DNA from 3 places in the Comamonas sp. 17RB genome. Region 1 is predicted to be linked to each of the others. Evidence: predicted binding sites of a transcription regulator. Region 1 holds the regulator's gene; each other region holds the start of a gene.
What was found. Region 1 encodes LexA, which represses DNA repair genes until DNA is damaged. Its sites were predicted from a motif close to ACTGTATNNNNATACAGT; they were not measured.
Positions count from the first base shown of each region.

Region 2: QM470_RS03510 (PA0069 family radical SAM protein) is a predicted target of LexA. The motif match lies at 4,597-4,614, and genes of this name have one in related genera.
Region 3: QM470_RS12435 (DNA topoisomerase IV subunit B) is a predicted target of LexA. The motif match lies at 5,049-5,066, and genes of this name have one in related genera.

Region 1 covers NZ_JASHHY010000001.1:92,264-99,226, forward strand. Annotated here, with positions in the region: gene QM470_RS00410 (diguanylate cyclase domain-containing protein) at 1-639, opposite strand, end outside; gene QM470_RS00415 (asparaginase) at 969-1,958, opposite strand; gene lexA (transcriptional repressor LexA) at 2,040-2,711, shown strand; gene QM470_RS00425 (hypothetical protein) at 2,939-3,244, shown strand; gene pdxH (pyridoxamine 5'-phosphate oxidase) at 3,536-4,198, shown strand; gene QM470_RS00435 (AEC family transporter) at 4,473-5,423, opposite strand; gene QM470_RS00440 (TonB-dependent receptor family protein) at 5,822-6,963, shown strand, end outside.
Region 2 covers NZ_JASHHY010000002.1:35,462-42,424, forward strand. Annotated here, with positions in the region: gene phnD (phosphonate ABC transporter substrate-binding protein) at 1-317, opposite strand, end outside; gene QM470_RS03500 (LysR substrate-binding domain-containing protein) at 490-1,341, shown strand; gene QM470_RS03505 (phosphoethanolamine transferase) at 1,373-2,983, opposite strand; gene QM470_RS03510 (PA0069 family radical SAM protein) at 3,424-4,590, opposite strand; gene rnk (nucleoside diphosphate kinase regulator) at 4,964-5,374, shown strand; gene QM470_RS03520 (GbsR/MarR family transcriptional regulator) at 5,503-6,099, shown strand; gene QM470_RS03525 (DUF3014 domain-containing protein) at 6,255-6,963, opposite strand, start outside.
Region 3 covers NZ_JASHHY010000006.1:165,245-172,207, forward strand. Annotated here, with positions in the region: gene QM470_RS12410 (DUF6630 family protein) at 1-1,756, opposite strand, end outside; gene QM470_RS12415 (class I SAM-dependent methyltransferase) at 1,979-2,548, opposite strand; gene QM470_RS12420 (SDR family oxidoreductase) at 2,613-3,425, opposite strand; gene QM470_RS12425 (hypothetical protein) at 3,468-3,635, opposite strand; gene QM470_RS12430 (MFS transporter) at 3,674-4,867, opposite strand; gene QM470_RS12435 (DNA topoisomerase IV subunit B) at 5,100-6,963, shown strand, end outside.

The sequences.
Region 1 (6,963 bases):
GATCACGCGGATTTCCTGCATGCAGCGGGTGACGAACTCAGGGTGCACCTTCAAGAACGTGCGGAAGTCGCGGATGCCGCGCTCGCGCACCTCGTCCAGCAGTTGCTTGACCGCGCTGAAGTCTTCCACCCACAGCGAGACCGGGGAGTGGGCAAACAAATCCCGCGCGTACTGTTCGCTGGCCTGCAGACGCTGCGTGCTCATCACCTCGGCGGTGATGTCCTCCAGCGACACCAGTACACGGCTCCAGCTGTCTTCATAGCCGGGCAGCACGCGAAAACGCACCTGAATATCCATGCGCCGGCCATCCAGTGCGTAGTTCACCGAGCGGTTGGCAAAGCTCAGCTGCCCGTCCCACAGGGCCAGCAGCTCGGCGACGATGCTGTCGTGCATATCGCCGCGAAACACCTCATCCAGGCGGTTCTGCAGCGTGGCCTGGTCAGGGGCCTTGAAAAGCTCCAGCGTGTACTGGTTGACGCGCAGCACCTGGAAGCACTGGCTGCATTGCTGCACGCGCCGGGGGTCTTCGCGGAAAAACTGCTGCAAATCGGTGACGCCTGCGGCGCGCCATTGCGCGAACAACTGCTTGAGCCCGCTGTAATCCTCCATCCACAGGGATATGGGGGCGAGGTCAAACATGTCCTCAAAATCCAGGCCGCTCGCGAGAGAATTGGTCACCACTAACACCTCCGTGCGCGATTATTGCTTACCGCGCTGGGTGCACATTCCTCTTCTCTACCGGTTGTAAGTTTTTGTGAGGATTTCGTGCGCGCCACGCGACAACCCCGTACAGCCAGCGCTGTGCAGACCCCGGGTTGGCGAGGTTTTCCAGCGGACCTCGACCGCAACACGCTATCGCCTGCCCTCCTGCTGGTTGGGCTAGCAGGCCTGCACGTATCCACGCCGCGCAACAAGCCCGTCCCCTACCCTACGGCGGCGTGGCCTGCCGCACCGGCCCGGATTTCGGGCTAGCGGTCCGTGCGCGGCCAGCCCATCAATTCCAGCATCAGGCTGGTGCGCGCCTTCACGGCAGGCAAGGCGCTAACGCGGCTGTCATCGGCATCTTCGGCCTGCACAATGCGCCCGCGCTCGCAACGCGTGCTGCGGCGCACCGCCAGGCCCCGGCTTTGAGCCACCTCGAGTGCGGCATCCAGCGCCTGGTGGGTGGTGCCGTTGCCCGTGCCGGCCACCACCAGCCCGCGCACGCCAGCGCTGCACAGCGTCTGGACCACCGCCTGCATCACCGGACCGCTGCAGCCTGCATGGCTCACCAGGATTTCCACCTGGGGCCATTCGGCAGGCGGGCGCAGCGCACCTACCGGCGGAATCTTCGGCGCGGACAGAGCCGCCCCGTCCACGGCGCCTGCCCAGCGCACCCGTCCCTCTTCCACCCAGCCCTGCGGGCCGCTGTCACCGCCGTCAAAGGCATCCACACGGTAGGGGTGCACCTTGCGCACCTGGCGGGCGCTGAACACCATCCCGGCCATCACAGCCAGCACGCCACGCCCGGCCGCATGGGTATCGGCCGCGCAAATCACCGCATCCCGCAGATTGCCCGGCCCATCGGCCGAAATGGCGCTGGCCGGACGCATGGCACAGGTCAGCACCATGGGTTTGGCTGGCTGCAGCACGCACTGCAAGAACCAGGCGGTTTCTTCCAGCGTATCAGTGCCGTGGGTGATGACAATGCCCCCCACATCGGCACGCTCCAGCAACTGGCTGCAGCGCACTGCCAGCGCATGCCAGGTGCTGTGGTCCATGTCCTTGCTGTCCAACTGAGCCACTTGTTCGGCCTGTAGTGGCGCTTTTGCAACGCGTTCCAGATCGGGCACCGCCTGCAGCAACTGCTCCACACCCAGCTGCGCCGGGCGGTAGCCCACATGGGCCCCCGCAGAGTCCGCGACCCCGGCAATCGTGCCGCCGGTCCCCAGAATGACGATGGTTTTGCCACTTTCCACTTGCAGTCCTTTGCAAACTGGTCAAAAATACAGGTACTGGATGAACACACAGTATTCATCCCCACCGATCAAGGAATGCCCATGGACCACCCCAAGCTCACCCCCCGGCAGCAGCAGATTCTGGATCTGATCCAGTCTGCTATCAGCCGCACTGGCGCGCCCCCAACCCGGGCCGAGATCGCCAGCACCTTGGGCTTCAAGTCGGCCAATGCCTCGGAGGAACACCTCAAGGCCCTGGCCCGCAAGGGCGTGATCGAGCTGGTCAGCGGCACCTCGCGCGGCATCCGCCTGTGCGTGGACACCGTGCGCAGCATCAACGCAGCCCGCGGCAACGTCTTTGCGCTGCCCCTGACCGCCATGCAGCCGCTGCTGCTGCCGCTGGTGGGCCGTGTCGCTGCAGGCTCGCCCATTCTGGCCCAAGAACACATTGACCAGACCTATTCGGTGGAAGCCAGCATGTTCGCCCACAAGCCCGACTACCTGCTGAAGGTGCGCGGCATGTCCATGCGCGATGCCGGCATCCTGGACGGCGACCTGCTGGCCGTGCAGTCCACCCATGAGGCCCGCAACGGCCAGATCGTCGTGGCCCGCCTGGGGGATGACGTCACCGTCAAGCGCCTGCGCCGCACCGGCTCCCAGATCGAGCTGCTGCCCGAAAACCCCGACTATCCCATCATCCAGGTCAATCCCGAGGAGCCCTTCGCCATCGAAGGGCTGGCCGTGGGCCTCATCCGCAACTCGGCGCACATGTAGCGCACGGCCTTTCTACCGGGCCTCCCTGGGCGCGTTCAGCGTGCCCCCCAGGCCCTTGACCGCAGAAGCGCTGTCCAGCCGCTTCCGCCACCACCACGGTTCTGTACCGCGGCCTGCGTGGACGTGCAGAGACCGTTTTGCCCAGAATTTGTCTCTCCAATCAGGTGTGTGCAACCTGAGGGAGTAGGTTTGCCCGGAAAACTGCACGACAGAAAGCGAGCTCCCCCATGCGCCTGTTCACCACCTCCAGCACCCCGGTCGGCTTCACCCTCACTGCCCCCTTGTCCATGCCGATCCAGCGCCGCCCAGACCTGCGTGCCCACCATGCGGCTGCGTCTGCAGCCTCAACCGTAGCATCCGCCGCCAGTGCCAATGACTGCCGCTATTTCAGCGTGGCCATGGACGACAAGGTACGCGTCCTGCGCCGCGACGTGGGCGACCGCGCCCGTATGGTGCTCAGCGGCCGCATGGCCGATGTCTGCGCCGCCCTGGAACATATGAGCCGCGCCGAAACGGTATCCCTGGCAGGCTGACGCCATACCGCCCGGCGCCACCGTACGCGGCCCGTGTGCGACACCAGATCCTGCACATTGCGGATTGCAGCGTCCGGACTTGCCAGGTCTGCGCGCGAATGCGCAATCCAGGGGCGTCTGGCTATCCGGCTGACGCCCCATCCTGCGGCACATACACCACGGCAACCGGCTTCAGGCTCGCATGCACGCCATCCTCCCCTGGCCGCACTGCCCTGTTCTCGTCTGCCAAAGCAGGCAGTAGAGGGCCTGCACAAATACCGCACTGCTGCACGCAGGGGGCACAATGGCGGCATGAGCCAGATTTCTGCCCACATCGCCGACCTGCGCAAGAGCTACGAGCGCGCAGAACTCAATGAAGACGCGTCCAAGGCGGATCCCCTGGCGCAGTTCGACCAGTGGCTGCAGGAAGCCGTGAGCGCGCAGGTGGCCGAACCCAATGCCATGACCGTGGCCACGGTTGGCAATGATCTGCGTCCCAGCACACGCATCGTGCTCATCAAGGGCTATGACGCACGCGGCATCGTCTGGTACACCAATTACGACAGCCGCAAAGGCAACGAACTGGCGGGCAACCCGTTTGCGGCATTGCAGTTCCACTGGGTGGAGCTGGAGCGCGTGGTGCGCATCGAAGGCCGGGTGGAGCGCGTGAGCGACGAGGAAAGCGACACCTACTTCCACAGCCGCCCGCTGGACTCCCGCATTGGCGCCTGGGCCAGCCCCCAAAGCCAGGTCATTTCCAGCCGCAGCGTGCTGGTGACCAACGCCGCCAAATATGGCGCCCAGTTCCTGCTCAAGCCCCCGCGCCCTCCGCACTGGGGCGGCTTCCGTCTGGTACCCGACCGCTGGGAATTCTGGCAGGGCCGCAAAAGCCGCTTGCACGACCGGTTGCGCTACCGCACCGAAAGCGGGCCAGACGACAGCCAGGTTTGGGTACGTGAACGACTTGCGCCCTGAATAGCGCTTTTTTACCGAAAACCGCTCAAGTCCCCGCCGCGGATGCCGATACAGCACATATCGGTGTACGCGCCAAGTCTAGGCGGTGCACCCAAGCCCCGGCGCTCGCGCAGCCGGGGCTTTTTTCTATGTCCAGAACGCGGCCCTCAGGCTGTAGCGCATAGGCACCGCGGGACACTGCCAGAAAGCCCGCAGCGACCAAGGCCATGGGAACCAACGTGCCCGCTATATATGCCCCGCTATGTTGCGGCCTCACCAACGGCACCGCAGTCACCTAGGCCCAGCGCTGCAATACCGTCAGTACCACCGGCAGCGTGACCAGGGCCAGCGCGGTGGACACCGCAATGCTGGCCGTGACTTCGTCTTCCCCCACTTCATAGCGCTGAGTGAATAGAAACACGTTGGCGCCCACCGGCAAGGCCGCAGCCAGCGCCATGGCGGCCATCGCCGGGCCGCGCAGGCCCAGCAACCAGGCACAGCCCAGGAAAACGGCGGGGTGCACCACGGTCTTCACCACGGCAATGCGCAGCGCAGCACCCAGGTTGCCGCGCACCCGACCATAGGCCAGCGTCACCCCCACCAGCAGCAACGACATGGGGCCCAGCGCCTGCCCCATCAACTGCAGCGGCGTGTCCACCACCTCGGGCACGGGCAAACCGGTCTGGGCGTAGAGCACCCCGGCAATGATGGGTAGCGGAATCGGGTGCAGGATGCTGTTCTTCACCGCCTGGGCAATCGTGCGGCCCATGCCGCGCGCGTCCGCTTGGCCTGCCCGACTGGCCTGGCGCGCGGCGGCCAATTCGAAAATGATGGTGCCACTGGTCAGCAGCACCAGGGCGTGCACGGAAATCAGGGTGAACAGCGTGACAAGGCCCTGCTCGCCGTAGGCCAGGCTCATCAGCGGAATACCGATCATCACCGTGTTGCTGAAGGTATTGGCCAGCGCCCGCGCTGCGCCCAGCGTGGTGAAGCCCTGCACCAGCATGGTCACGGCGAACACCAGGGCCACGGCCAGAAAGTACACCCCGATGGGGGCAAAGTCCAGGTCCGTCAGCTTCACCTGCATCATGGTGCGAAACAGCAGTGCCGGCGTCAGCACATAGAACACCAGATTCGACAGATCCCGTACGGCGGCGTGGCGCACCCACTGCAGCTTGGCCAAGCAGATGCCCAGGCCAATCATCAAAATCACAGGCAACAGGGCAGAGAAAGCGGGAGAGTTCACCAAAGATTCCTGAAAAACAACGCAGCAGCACCCTGCCAAAGACCGCTAGGACCTGCACAGCACCTTCACCGCATCTGCACAAAGCGTGCCGGCGCACCGGTCCGCAAAACCGCCGCGTTGCGGCATCGCACGGTGCGTGCTTGGGTCGCGGCCCGCATGATAGGCCACGGCAGCCACCTGCCAAGGCAGGATGCTTCGGGATCTGCAACATTCGCGGGACCCAGGGGTCCACGACATCCCCTGACAGCCATAGCGACTTTGGCGCCCTTGCTGCCAAATTGCGCATCATTCCTATTTATAATCATTGTTGATTTTTGTCACCAACCCTCTTTCTGCCGTGCCGCCGCCTGCCCTGCTGACCACAGCGGCCTGAACGCAGCCTCTCCCCCTTCTCTTTCATGTCCTCTCCCCAATCCCCCCGCACGGCCGGTGTGCGCTGTGCCGTGGCCGCTGCGGCCGCACTGGCCTGCCTGCCTGCCGCCGTCTACGCCCAATCCGCCGAACCTGTGGTGTCCACGCTGGACTCGGTCACCGTCACCGGCAACTGGCTGGACAACCCCAACCAGGAAAAGGTGCTGGAGCATGCCGGCGCCCGCACCATCGTCGACCAGCAACGCATCGAGGAAAGCGGCTCCGCCAGCGTGCGTGATGTGTTGCGCCTCGTGCCCGGCGTACAGGTGCAGGACAGCAACGGCACGGGGGGCAGCGACGTCTCGCTGAACATCGGCGTGCGCGGACTGACCTCGCGCCTCTCGCCCCGCTCCTATGTGCTGATGGATGGCGTGCCCGTCTCCTACGCGCCCTATGGCCAGCCACAGCTGTCGCTGGCACCGGTATCGTTGGGCAACCTCAGCTCCGTGGACGTGATCCGCGGTGCGGGTTCGGTGCGCTTCGGACCGCAGAATGTGGGCGGCATCATCAACTTCGTTACCCGCGCCATTCCCAAGGAATTCGAGGCCGATGCCAGCGTGGGCGCCGAGTTCTACAGCCACGGCGGCAATGTCAAGACCACGCCCAGCCTGTTTGTGGGCGGCACCAACGCGGCCGGCCTGGGCGGCGCGCTGCTCTACTCGGGCACGCACGGCAGCGGCTGGCGTGCCGGCAATGACAAGACCGACATCGACGATGTGCTGCTCAAGGGCAGCTACCGCCTGACGGGCCAGGACAATCTGTCCGCCTCGCTGCACCACTTTGAAGGCAAGGGCCGCATGCCCGGCGGCCTGACCACGGCGCAGTACGCGGCCGACCCCTTCCAGAGTACGCGCAGCTACGACCAGTTCACCGGCCGTCGTACCGACGGCTCGCTCAAGTACACCCACAACGACGGCCGCAACAACGTCGAAGTGCTGGCCTATTACGTGGATTCCTTCCGCGGCAGCTACATCGAACAGGAAAGCGGCAGCCAGCGCCGCCTGACCGCAGCCCCCCGCAACTACAACTACCTGGGCCTGGAGCCGCGCTATTCGCGCATCTTTGAAACCGGCCCGGTGGTGCAGGAAGTCAGCGTGGGCTACCGCTACCTGAATGAAAAGAGCTCCGA
Region 2 (6,963 bases), on a different contig from region 1:
TCGGCGTTGGCCATCTGGCTGGCCAGCACATAGGAGAACGGGCCGAAATAGGCCACATCGATCTTGCCCGAGCGCATGGCTTCGATCACGCCGTTGTAGTCGTTGGCCACAAAGGGCTTGACCTTCATGCCAGTCTTGGCGGCCAGTTGGTCCATGACCTGCTGGCTGGCACGCATCATGGCCAGCGCGTCTTCGGAAGGGATCAGGCCCACACGCAGTTCGGTGGGCTGGGCCATGGCGCTGCCGCTCAGGCCTGCGGCGGCCAGGGCCAGGGTTGCGGTGGCGCCTTGCAGCCAGGCTTTACGGGTCATCAACATGGGAGAGTCCTTTGCATTTCGGCATTCGCACTTGCGGGATGCCGTGCGATGGATGGAATGCTAGGGACGACATATGACTGTCATGTGAAGGTTTCAGAATCGGTTTGCACAGTTTCCATAGGTCACACCTTGAGATGATTCTTCACCCCTGTTTCTGCCGGAGCGCGGCCCCATGAGCAACGCCCGCTACCGCACGTTTGTGGCCGTGGCCCACCACGGCAGCCTGAGCGCCGCCGCCCGCGCACTGGGCGTGAGCCAGCCCACGGTCTCCACCCAGATTGCCGCGCTGGAGCGGCAAAGCCAGGTGGAGCTGTTCCACCGCCAGGGCTACCGCATGGCACTGACCACGGCCGGCAGCAAGCTGCTGTCGCTGGCGCAGCGGCTGCTGGCGCTGGAGTCGGAGGCCGCGTTCTTTCTGCGCGATTCGGGCAAGCTGCACCAGGGCGAGCTGAAGCTGGGGGCAGTGGGTCCTTTCCATGTGATCGAGATGGTGGCGGCCTACCGGGCGCGCTACCCCGGCATGCAGCTGTCGATCCGCATGGGCAATTCACAGCAGGTGCTGCACGACCTTGCGCACTACAGCACCGATGTGGCGGTGCTGGCCGGCCTGTACGAACGCCCCGAGCTGCTGGCGCGCGAATATGCGCGCCACGCCATCATTCTGTTTGCCCATGTGGACCACCCGCTGGCGCGGCACGACGAGGTGGACATCACGGCCCTGCACGGCCAGCCGCTGCTGCTGCGCGAGCCCGGCTCCACCACCCGCGCGGCCATGGAACAGGCCTTGCGCGCCGCCGGGGTGCAGCCCCGGCTGGGCCTGGAAATCGGCAGCCGCGAAGCCATCCGCGAGGCCGTGGCGCGCGGCCTGGGCATTGGCGCGGTGTCGGAGGCGGAGTTCATTCCCGACACGCGCTTCAAGCCCATCCGCATTGCGTGCGCCCCGGCCTGCACCACCACCTATCTGTACTGCATGCAGGAGCGCAGCGACAGCGTGCTGGTGCGGTCGTTCTGGGATGCGGTGTGAGCCGTGGAGCGGCTGCGGAAACTACAGCACTTCAATCGGTGAACGAGGTGATCTGGGAGCCCAGCTGAGGCATGTGCGGCGCCTGCCAGCGGTAATCGGCATGCAGCACATTGCGCTGCGCCTGCTGGCCATGCCACTGTACCCCCAGAAGGTCCGCCAATGTCCAGGCCGCCCAATCCGCGCGGAAAGGCCGCTGGGCAAAGTCCGCAGGAATGGGCGCCGCCGTGTGCGACTGCCACACGATGGCCGGTATGCGGTAGCCCGCCGCCGTGCCGGGGCTGTGGCCCACATGGTTGCCCACATGGCCGACTTCCTGCCCGTGGTCGGACAGGTACATCCAGCCCGTATAGGCCTGCGGCTTCGCCGCTTCACGCGACAGGCGCAGCAGCTCGGACACCACCGAGTCGTGGTACAGCAGCGCGGCGTCGTAGTTCTGGCGCAGTTCGCGGACCCAGACCGGGCGGCCTTGCTGGGTCATGGCTGCATCGACCGCGTCGTGGGCGTCATCAAAGGGGTTGTGTCCTTTGGGAAAGCGCAGGCTGTAGTGCGGGTGCGCGCCCTGCATATGGACCACGATGAACTTGCGCTGCGCCGGCGCCTGCAGGGCAGTGTGGAATTCGTCCAGCATCTCGCCATCCAGCGACATGCTGGAGCGCCCGGGTTCGCGGTTGATCATCTGCAGCACATCGGCATGGCGGGCGTGCTGCTGTTCGATGGCGACATCGTCGTGGTTGCTGATCCACCAGACCTTGTAGCCTGCCACCCGTGCCATGGCCAGCAGGTGCTGGGCATCGTCGGCTTCAGGCATGCCGAAGGCGAACAGATTGCCGACCGCTGGCAGGGTGGTGGCGTCCGCCGACCAGGCGTTGCGCAGCACCTGCATCTGCGCGCCCAGTTGCCGCTGGTGCTGCTGCAGGCCGGGCGTGGTCTTGCGCCCGTAGCCGTAGAGCGAGAAGTTGTCGCGGTTGATGCTGTCCGTCAGCACCAGCACCACCGTGGAAGGGCCTTCGCGCAGCACCACGGGCGCCGCGGCCTGGGCGCGTTCCAGCGCCTCATTGCGCACCGCGTCCTGGTTGGCCCAGCCCTTGCGCAGTTTCTCCGCGCTTTCCACCCAGTGGGGCCAGAACAGCACCGGGTGCAGGCGGCGCCACGGCTTGTTCGCATAGGCCGCGGCCGACAGCAGCAGCAGGATGCCGATCAGCACCAGCACCGCGTATTCCATCAGCGAGCGTTTTCGGCCCGGGCCGGGCGCAGGCACCCGCTCCAGCCGGCCCGACACCTGCCCGACCCACGCAGCCACGGCCGCCAGTACCAGACCGAACAGCGCCAAGCCGCGCCAGGACAGGGCGGCGTATTCCAGGCTTTCGCGCAGATTGGTGTTGGCCATGGCACTGAGCACCAGCGTGGAGTCTGGTGCGGCCTGGTAGCTGCTGAGCAGGTAGGTGCGTGCCGCCCCATCCAGCACGAACATGAGGATGCCCAAGGTGACCAGCCAACGCCGGACCATGATGGCCACGGGGGTGCGCAGGGGCATGCGCAGCCACAGCAGCAGGGGCAGCAGCAAGGTCAGCAATTGCGCGACGCGCCGCCCCTCATAGCCCAGCACGATGAAGCACAGGCCGGGCGCCCCCAGTGCGGCCACGACCAGCCAGCTCGCACGCCATCCAGCGCGGGGGGCGGGACCAGGTGCGGCATGGGATGGGCCGTGGGGTGCGGGGCGGGATACAGCGTCAGGGGATAGATCGGCCATCTCAGCGGGGGACTGCTTGCAGCTACTTTGAGCTGCTTGGAAGTACTTGGAAGGTCCTGCCGTGCACCGCTGCAGAACCGCTATCGGTACCGTTATCGGCACCGCGACAGCGTGCGCGGGCAGGAGGCAGGCGTTGCGTGGGGAGCGTTGAGGGTGTGGCGCCCACCGTCTGGCAGGGATGCCTGTGCTGGGGCCGGCGTCCCCACGGGATTCACGCGCTTTGCTATGTTTGTTTGTCTGTTTTGTTCGCTGTGCGAATACACCGGCTGGCATCCTAGCGGCGAGCGCCGCCGTGCAGAGGTTTCACCTGCTTTTTGTACGGTCATCCGCACTCAAAACAGGCTTTGCTGGCCCCCCAGCAGGCTGGGGTGGTACTGGCTGCAGTCCAGCTGCACACGTTCGCGGTTCAGGCCCAGCTTGCGGCAGGCCAGGGCAAAGCGCTGGGCCAGCATGTCGGCCCAGGCACCGGTGCCTTTCATGCGCTGGCCGAACTGGCTCTGGTAGACCTTGCCTTCGGCACGGCCTTCCTCGCTGATGCCATGCAGATCGCGCACCCGTTCCAGCACGCGCTGGGCGCGGTCCGGGTAGTGCAGGCGCAGCCATTCCTCGAACAGCGGCGCCAGCTCCCACGGCAGGCGCAGCACGGCGTAGAAGGCCTGGCGGGCACCGGCGGCCTGTGCGGCGGCCAGCACCTGTTCCAGGTCGTCGTTCAGAAACGGGATCTGCGGCGCCAGGCTCACCCCCACGGGCACGCCGGCTTCCGCCAGGGCGCGCACCGTGCGCAGGCGCCGGTGCGGTGCGGCGGCGCGGGGTTCCAGCCTGCGTGCCAGATCGGGCTGCAGCGTGGTCAGGGTGACATAGACCGCCACCAGGTTCTGCCGGGCCAGCGGCACCAGCAGGTCCAGGTCGCGTTCGATGCCGCTGCCCTTGGTGACGATGGAAAACGGGTGGCGTGCGGCGGCCAGCACTTCGATAGTGCGGCGGGTCAGGCCCACATCGCGCTCGATGGGCTGGTAGCAGTCGGTGACCGAGCCCAGCATGACCGGCGCGGCCACATGGCGGGGACGGGACAACTCGGCCCGCAACACCTCGGGCAGGTTGGCTTTGGCGACGAGCCGGGTTTCAAAGTCCAGCCCTGGCGAGTAGCCCAGATAGCTGTGCGTGGGCCGGGCGTAGCAGTAGATACAACCGTGCTCGCAGCCCCGGTAGGGATTCAGGCCCAGGTGAAACGGCAGGTCGGGGGAGTCGTGCCGGCTGAGGGCGGATTTGCACTGTTCCCATTCCAGCTGCGTGCGCAAGGCGGCTACCGCTTCGCCGTCGTCCCCTTCTGCGCCGGCCGCATTGGCCACAGTCACCGCCGGATCGGCCCAGCCATCGTCGAACGCTTCCCGGGCATCGCGTGCAAAGCGGTGGGCGATCCAGCTGGCCGCACCCCGGCCCTTGTGCAGCTGCACGGGCTGGGCGGGCAGGTCGGAATGCGGGTCGGGATGGGAAGGCATGGATGAACTGTATATAAATACAGTACTGCACGCAATGCGGGCGCCAGACCCTTGCTGCGGACAAGGGTTTGCTGCGCCGCAGCCCCGCCAGGCCTGGGGCGGTTGTGGCGGCCCGCAGCGCTTCGTTGTAATACCGGCACGGACTGCCAGCTCCTTTTTTGGAAGCTGCAAGCCGCAGGCAATTCGCACTGGCGGCGTGCGAGATGGCTTGGCAACCGCGCGACAAAGCGCCACAATACGGACAGCGCACCAAATTGGTGCTTTTCATTGCCTTGGCCCGGACAACCCCGTTGCCCGGGCTTTTGTCCGTGTGGGCTTTTGTTTTTTGAGCCTGGCGGACCGACTTTCACCCCATCCCGCAAGGAGCACCGCCATGGAGCGCAAGCCCACCATCACTCTGTCGACCTTGGACCTGGAGCGCATCGAAGCCCTGCTGGAGAAGATGCCGGGCGAGTTTCCGGGCCGCGCCGTGCTGGAAGCCGAACTCGACCGTGCCGATGTGCTGGAGCCGGCCCAGATGCCCGCCACCGTGGTGACCATGAATTCCACCGTGCGCTTCACCCTGCTGGAAAGCGGCAAAACCAACACCCTGACCCTGGTCTACCCCAAGGACATGGATGGCAGCGCGGACAAGGTGTCGGTGTTCGCCCCGGTGGGCATTGCCCTGCTGGGCCTGAGCGTGGGCGACGAGTTCCAGATGCCCAGCCCCACGGGCCAGAAGGTGACGGTGCGGGTGGACGGCATCGACTTCCAGCCCGAGAACGCGGGCGAGCTGCACCGCTGAGCCCGCCCGCGCCGGGCCGGTGGCCCCAATGCGGTCGACCGTTCGGCGCGGCCGCCCCCGGCCCAGCCTGCATTGCGGACAATTTCAGGAAGTGCTGAAATTCTTAAATTCACAGGCACAATTCCTTTATGAGTCAGCTTCAACCCCTTCCTTCCCTGAACCGCCAGTTCGTCTCCCACTTTGGCGAGATGGGCAGCCGCTGGGGCATCAACCGCACGGTGGGTCAGATCTACGCGCTGCTGTTTCTGTCGCCGCGCGCGCTGAATGCGGAAGAGATTGCGGAGACGCTGGAGTTTTCGCGCTCCAACGTCAGCATGGGCCTGAAGGAGCTGCAGTCGTGGCGCCTGGTGAACCTGCGCCACCAACCCGGTGACCGCCGCGAATACTTTGAAGCACCGCAGGATGTGTGGGACATCTTCCGCCGCCTGGCCGAGGAGCGCCGCCGCCGCGAGATCGAGCCCACGCAGTCCATGCTGCGTTCGGCCCTGCTGGAAGAGGCCCAGTCCGACGACGAACGCCATGCGCAAAAGCGCATGCAGGAGATGTACGAGCTGATCGAAAAGCTGATGACCTGGTTCGACGATGTGCAGCGCCTGCAGCCCGAAACCGCCATGCAGCTGATGGGCATGGGTGCCGCCGTGACGCGGGTGCTGGAAATCAAGGACAAGCTCACCGGCCGTGCCAAGCCCAAGGACCCCAAGGGCGGCAAGGACCCGCAGGATTGAGTGTCTGCAGGGGCACGGCGCTTGCCGGGTGCTTGCGCTGTCAGCCCACGCACCGACCAAAAAAATGGCCTGCAACTGCAGGCCATTTTTGCGTGAGCAGCCCTTGAAGCGCGGAGGGCAGCACCCGTGCGTTCCGCGGGGCGCGGACCCGTTGCTCAGCGCCGGGTGATCTGCGCCCGAAGTGCCCGCAACTGGGCCTTGATGCGCTGGGTGTGTTCCACGCCCATGCGCAGCAGGATCTTCTGCCCTGCCGACAGGGACTGCAGATCCGCATCGGCAAATTCGTAGCGCAGCCAGGGCTGCTGGGGCGCCAGCTGGCCTTGCACCTGTACCAGTTTCAGCGCCAGCGGCCCGGGAGGTTCGGGGGTCTGCAACAGGTGGTCGATCACCGCGACCAGACGGTCGTTGAAGCGCTGGCCGGGATAGCCCAGCTCTTCATAGGCCTGCTGCAACACCGGGTAGACACGGCGGTAGAGGACGCCGGCCTGCTCCACATCCAGGCCCACAACAAAGCGCACCACGGCTTCGTAGCGCGCGGCGTTGGCGGGCGCGATCTCCATGCGGCCGTCGTCGGTCTGCGTGACGGCCATGCGCCCGCCCACCGGATGCAGCGGCCACAGCCGGGAGGCCGCCTGGCTGCGCGCCAGGTTGTCGACCGTGGCCGCAATGCGGCGGGCCAGCCCGTCGGTGGCGACAAAGCGCAGCGTGCGTTCACGCCCCAGCCATTCCGTGACGGCCTGGGCCAGGCCGTCACCATCGCCACCGGCCAGCGGCGGGCGGCCCTGGGCGTCGGCTGCAGGTTCCAGCGGATGGGAGGTATCAGCGGCCGGGTCCGCCGCAGGCGCTGCCGGGGCGGGTTCCGCA
Region 3 (6,963 bases), on a different contig from region 1:
CGAAATCCGGGTCCTCGGTGTCCCAGCCAAAGTCGTCCGGGTCCGGGTGGGCGACCGCGTCGCGCCAGCGCTCGGCCAGGGCATCGCCCGCGCCGGTATCGCCCAGGCACAGCATGCGGACCACGTCCTGCATCCAGTCCGTGTCTTCGGCATCCACCAGATCGCTGCGGCGCAGGACGCGCACTTCGGGGTTGGTGGCACCTTCCAGGTTGCGGCGCAGGGCCTCGGTGACTTCGCCCCAGGTTTCGCCGGTGGGCGTGAAACTGAAGTCTTTCAAGGAAAACCAGCCCATCTCCGCTTCAGGGCCGCTGCCCATGCAGGCCAGCAGCGCGTTCTTCTGGACGACGCGGGCCAGCGGCGGGCACCACAGCGCGGGTGCGCTCAGCAGTTGGCCTTTGGTGCTGAAGACATGGGGCTGGTCTTCGGGGCTGTAGGCCAGCAGTTTGCCGCCGGGGAAGACCTTGGGGGGCGAATCGTTGAAGCCGCGCTCGATCTGGGCAAAGGCGCAGGGCACGCGCAGCACGCCGCTGCGGTGGACCACGCCTGCTAGCAACGGGCTGCTGCGGTCGCCTGGGCGCTGGCGCTGGAAGGCCACCGCCAGGCCATTCTTGGGGTTGAAGTTCTGCACGTGGCTGAAGGTGCTGTCGAACAGCGGCTGGCCGGTGGCGTCCAGCAGCAGCATGATGTCGTCGCTGCGGCGTGCACGAACGAGCCCGTCATCGTGGGAGAGTTCGATCTCTTTCAGGCCGCTGTACAGCACCGCCAGATCGGACAGGCGCAGCAGCGCATCGCTGCCGTCGGCCGCTTGCGACTTGATCAGGTGCGGTGTCAGCGCCCAGGCTTCGGCATAGCCCTGGTCTGGGGTGAGCAGCCACAGTCCATTGGCGTCCTGGATGCCATGGCGCTCGGCCTGTCCCGGTTGCTCCGGCGGGTAGACCAGGTTGATGCAGTTGCCGCTGGCAAACGCGCCGTTGGCGCCGGCATCCGGATGCAGCAGCCAGCGGCCGTAGGGCGTGACCAGGCCCACGGGCCAGTGTTCACGCTCCTGCTCTGACTGGCAGGCCTGGCCGGTGTGCGGGTGCAATTTAGGCATCACCACGTAGGCCTCGAGTTCTTCCTCCCAGGCCCCGTGGTAGCGCTCTTCGTAGTGCTCGGAGAGCCAGGCGGGCCAGTCGTCGGAGATGTCGCGCTCCACGGGTTCGGTGCGTGCCACCACCGAGGGGCTCCACCAGCCCAGCTGGGCAGCGGGCGATTGCAGCAGGCTGTGCAGTGCCTCCGGCAGGCCCGCGGTGCTGCAGTCCCACAACAGGCATTGATCGCGCTGGGCCTGCAAAAAGGCGGTGTACACGGGCTCGTCAAAGTCATGTGGGCACAGCGTGGCGCAGTCCAGCAGCAGCCAGCGGCGCGTGCTGGTGGTGATGGCCTGGTCGATGTCCTGCCATTGCCGGCGCTGGGCCTCAGGCCAATGCGCGGGCAGTGGCTCCATCTGGGCCTTCAGCCATTGCCAGCGGGCTTTCACGCCGTCCATGGGGGCGGCCAGGGAGGACAGGCCTTCGTTGTCCCCGTAGGCGCTGCAAGGCACCAGCGTGGGCAGGTGCCGGGCATCGCCCATCAGCAGGCTGAACAGCAGCGGCGTGTGGTCGAACCATTCGGCCCAGCCGTCGCAGGGGCTGCCCGATGCATCCGGGCGGGCCGGCCATGCGGTGGTGGAACTGGGGTAGTCGTCGTGGGCCAGCAGCAGGGCGTAGGTGGGCATGGAGTGCAGAAGTTCAGAGAGAGTGTCGGGATAGACGGGTTTGAAAGGCCGCAGGAGCAACCCCGGGGACGGGCTGGTGTTGCCGGGACGCCTTGCTATGGCGTGCGGTGTGCCTGCGCCACAGACCTTGGCAGACCGAGCGGGGGTGGGGTTCTGGTTCCAAGGCGACCGCAGGCCGCCCGTGCTGAAGGCGCCGAACCGGTGGAAGGCCGGGCGACCGGGTTAAGGCGTCAGCCGGGCAGGGAGCGCGCTGCCCGCTGGGCGGATGGCGGCGATGCGCTGTACCACGCGGTCGGGCTGGCGCAGCTGGCCGCATTCATAGGCCACCACCTGCCAGCCGGTGCAGACCTGCAGCAGCTCGCCGGGGGCCAGCAGAAAGTCCGGGCGTGAGGGCTTGCCAAAAGCCTCGTTGCCCTGGCCGAAGGTCTCATACAGCAGCACGCCGCCGGGCGCCACGCTGTCCAGGATCTGCGGCCACAGGGGGCGCCACAGGTAGTTGGTGACCACCACCGCGCCGAACCGGCGCCCCGGCAGCGGCCAGGGGCCGTTTTCGATATCGGCACAGACCAGTTCGCCCAGACCGGGCAGGGCGGCCAGCGCGGCTGCATCGCGGTCCACCCCGGTCATGGTGTGTCCATTGGCGGCCAGCCAGCGCAGGTGGCGGCCACTGCCGCAGGCCACATCCAGCACGCTGCAGCTGGCCGGCAGCAGATGGCGCCAGCGCTCGATCCAGGGGGAAGGCGCTGGCTGGGCTTGCGGGAGTGTGGAGGCTGGTGGCGTGGCGTGGATCATGTAGAAAACTATAGCAGCCTGTACCTGGAGGGCAGGTGGTGCAGACGGCCTGGGATGACCAGGGTCAATGGCTGCCGAGCGGGCGCTGCAGGGCCGCCAGTGCCATGCGTTCCACCACGCCGGGGGCAATGAGCTTGACCCAGCGGCCCAGTTTTCCTTGGCGTGTCATGACCACCTCGCGTTGGCGGCGTTCCATGCCTTGCAGGATCAGCCGCGCACATTCGGCCACGGGCATGGCATGTTCCTCCTTCAGGCTGCTGACGCCGGCGGCCTGGCCCTGGGCGTTGTAGCCGTGGTAACGGATGCGGGTGTCCACCACGCCGGGGTAGGCCGTGGTCACGCTGACGCCGGCCGGTTTCAATTCGGCGCGCAGCGCTTCGAAAAAGCCGGCCTGGGCGAACTTGCTGGCGCTGTAGGCCGTACGCCCGGGCACGCCCACCAGTCCGGCCAGCGAGGACACGGCCACGATGCTGCCGTGCGAGGCTTTCAGGTGCGGCAAGGCGGCATGGGTGCACCACACGCTGCCCCAGAAGTTGGTGCGCATCAGCTGCTCGTACCAGGCCAGGTGCTCGGCACTCACTTCTTCGAACAGGGCGTGGGCCGATACGCCGGCGTTGTTGACCAGCACGTCCAGGCCGCCAAACTGCTGCGCGCTCTGTGCCACCAGGGCGCGGCAGGCCGCCTCGTCGGACACATCGGTGGGCACGGCCAGCAACTGGGCGCCATGGGCCTGGCACTGGTCCGCCACGGACTGCAGTTTGTCGAGGTTGCGCGCGGCCAGGGTCAGCTGCAGCGACTGCTGGTGGTGCCGTGCCAGCTGGAGTGCCATTTCGGCGCCGATGCCGTCAGAGGCACCGGTGATGAGGATGCGGGGCATGAGACCTCCCGGCCATGCCGCCGGGGCGGGCTGCCCCCAGGCTCAGAAGCAGGCCCAGACCTGGTTGGCGAGTGTGACCATGAAGTCCGGCTGCAGATACAGGGCAAACACTGCTGCCAGCACCGCGGCAATGGCCGCCCAGACCAGCGCCCGCCGCCAGCCGTGCAGCCGGGGCGGGACAGAGTGCGGTGCGGTGCCGGGGGTGTGCATGGCTGCGATGGTAGCGCTGAACGGTGGTGGGAGACCGGTCAGGCGGCGGCCGACTTGCGGACCAGGGCCTGCTCGCGCACCGGCAGGTTGACGACGGCGGCAAAGATGCCCAGCGCAATCGCCAGATACCAGACCATGTCGTAATTGCCATTACGGTCATACAGGTAGCCGCCCAGCCACACACCCAGGAAGCTGCCCACCTGGTGGCTGCAGAACACAAAACCGCCCAGCATGGACAGATGCTGCACACCGAAGATCTGGGCGATGGTGGCATTGGTCAGTGGTACGGTTGACAGCCACAGAAAGCCCATGGCGGCCGAGAAGAGGTAGACGGACCAGGGCGACAGCGGGGCCAGAAGGAAGGCAATGATGACCACCGAGCGCAGCCCGTAGATGCCCGACAGCAGGTAGCGCTTGGGCATTTTCTGGCCCAGATTCCCGGCGATGTAGGTGCCGAAGATGTTGAACAGGCCCACCAACGCCAGGGAATAGCTGGCCACCTGGGGCGCAATGCCAAAGTCTTTCAGGTAGCTGGGCATGTGCACGCCGATGAACATCACCTGGAAGCCGCAGACAAAGTAGCCCGACAGCAGCAGCACAAAGCTGGGGTTGGTCCAGGCTTCGGCCAGGGCCTGGCCAATGGTCTGGTCGCGCTGGGGTGCAGCGCCTGCCGTGCCGCCAAAGCCGGGCTCGCGCAGGCCAAAGGCCAGGGCGGCAATCACCAGGGCGATCACGGCCAGGATCAGCAGCGCGTTGGACCAGCCGAACTGTGCAATCAGCCCGCCTTCCACCGGCACCATGAAGAACTGGCCGAACGAACCGGCTGCGGCCGTTACGCCCATGGCCCAGCTGCGGCGGTCGGGTGGAATCTGCCGCCCCAGCACGCCATAGATCACCGCATAGGTGGTGCCGGCCTGGGCCGCACCGATCAGCACCCCGGCCGTGAGTGCAAACAGCAAGGTGGAGGGCGACAGCGCCATGCCCACCAGTCCCAGCGCATACAGAATGGCGCCGCCGATCAGCACCTTGAAGGCGCCCAGCTTGTCGGCCATCATGCCCACGAAGATGCCCAGCACGCCCCAGGACAGGTTCTGGATGGCAATCGCCAGGGCAAAGGATTCGCGGGTCCAGCCCATTTCCTGGGTGATGGGCTGCAGCCACAGGCCGAAGCCGTGGCGTATGCCCATGGACAAGGTGACCACTGCGCCCCCGCACAGCAGCACCTGCAGCATGGGCAGGCGGTTGGAGGTGTTGTTTTGGTTTTGCATAGCTGTGGAATGTATCCAGTTCACCCCCTGACTGTGGGGCAGCCCCACCTTGCGAATGGACTCCGGCGCGACAGCCTGCTGTGTTAGCGTTGCGCCCGGAAATGCCCCGGCGCTCGTGCATGTGCAAGCAATGGCGTCAGGGGTAACTGTTTATTTATCCAGCTGTGCGCTGGCGCGCGCACTACAATCCGCCCCCATGGCAGCCAAACCCTCTACTTCCATTCCCGAATATTCGGAAGGTTCGATCCGCGTCCTCAAGGGCCTGGAGCCGGTCAAGCAACGCCCCGGCATGTACACCCGCACCGACAACCCCCTGCACATCCTGCAGGAGGTGATCGACAACGCGGCCGACGAAGCCCTGGCGGGCTACGGCAAGCGCATCAAGGTCTCGCTGCATACCGACGGCTCGGTCAGCGTGGAAGACGATGGCCGCGGCATTCCCTTCGGCCTGCACCCCGAAGAAGGCGCCCCCGTGGTGGAGCTGGTCTTCACCCGCCTGCATGCCGGTGGCAAGTTCGACAAGGGCCAGGGCGGCGCCTACAGCTTCTCCGGCGGTCTGCATGGCGTGGGCGTGTCGGTGACGAATGCGCTGTCCACGCGCATGGAAGTCACCGTGCACCGCGACGGCAAGGTGGCCCATCTGGTGTTTGCCGGTGGCGATGTGATCGAGCCCCTGACCGTGCGCCCGCTGCAAAGCGGCGAGCGCAAGCAGGGCACCACGGTGCGCGCCTGGCCGGACGCCAAGTACTTTGAATCGTCCAACCTGCCCATGGGCGAGATGGTGCACCTGCTGCGCAGCAAGGCGGTGCTGATGCCCGGCGTGAGCGTGTCCCTGGTCAACGACAAGAACCGCGACACACAAAGCTGGCAGTACAAGGGCGGCCTGCGCGACTACCTGGCGCAAAGCCTGGCGGGCGACCCCGTCATTCCCCTGTTCGAGGGCGAGGGCTTTGCCGACCGGCACAACGACAACTTTGCCGAAGGCGAAGGTGCGGCCTGGTGTGTGGCCTTCACCGAAGAAGGCGCACCGCTGCGCGAGAGCTATGTCAACCTGATTCCCACCACCGCCGGCGGTACGCACGACAGCGGCCTGCGCGACGGCCTGTTCCAGGCGGTCAAGGCGTTCATCGACATGCATTCGCTGCTGCCCAAGGGCGTCAAGCTGATGCCGGACGATGTGTTCGCCCGCGCCAGCTATGTGCTCTCGGCCAAGGTGCTGGACCCCCAGTTCCAGGGCCAGATCAAGGAGCGGCTGAACTCCCGTGATGCCGTGCGCCTGGTCTCGGGCTTTGTGCGTCCGGCGCTGGAGCTGTGGCTGAACGAGCATGTGGAGCACGGCAAGAAGCTGGCCGAGCTGGCCATCAAGGCCGCGCAGACGCGCCAGCGCGCCGGCCAGAAGGTGGAAAAGCGCAAGGGCTCCGGCGTGGCCGTGCTGCCCGGCAAGCTCACCGACTGCGAAAGCCGCGACCTGGCCCACAACGAGGTGTTCCTGGTCGAAGGTGATTCGGCCGGCGGTTCCGCCAAGATGGGACGGGACAAGGAGACCCAGGCCGTGCTGCCGTTGCGTGGCAAGGTGCTCAACACCTGGGAAGTGGACCGCGACCGTCTGTTTGCCAACACCGAAATTCACGACATCTCGGTGGCCATCGGTGTCGATCCGCACGGTCCGGATGACGCGGTGGATCTGTCCGGCCTGCGCTACGGCAAGATCTGCATCCTGTCCGATGCGGACGTGGACGGTTCCCACATCCAGGTGCTGCTGCTGACACTGTTCTTCAAGCATTTCCCCAAGCTGATGGAGGCCGGCCATGTGTGCATTGCCCGTCCGCCGCTGTTCCGCGTGGACGTGCCGGCGCGCGGCAAGAAGCCGGCCGCCAAGGTCTATGCGCTGGATGAAAGCGAGCTGAACGCCATTTTGGAAAAAGCGGCCAAGGAAGGTGTGGCGCGCGAGAAATGCCAGATCAGCCGCTTCAAGGGCCTGGGCGAGATGAACGCCGAGCAGCTGTGGGAAACCACGCTCAACCCCGACACGCGCCGCCTGCTGCCGGTGCAGGTCGACA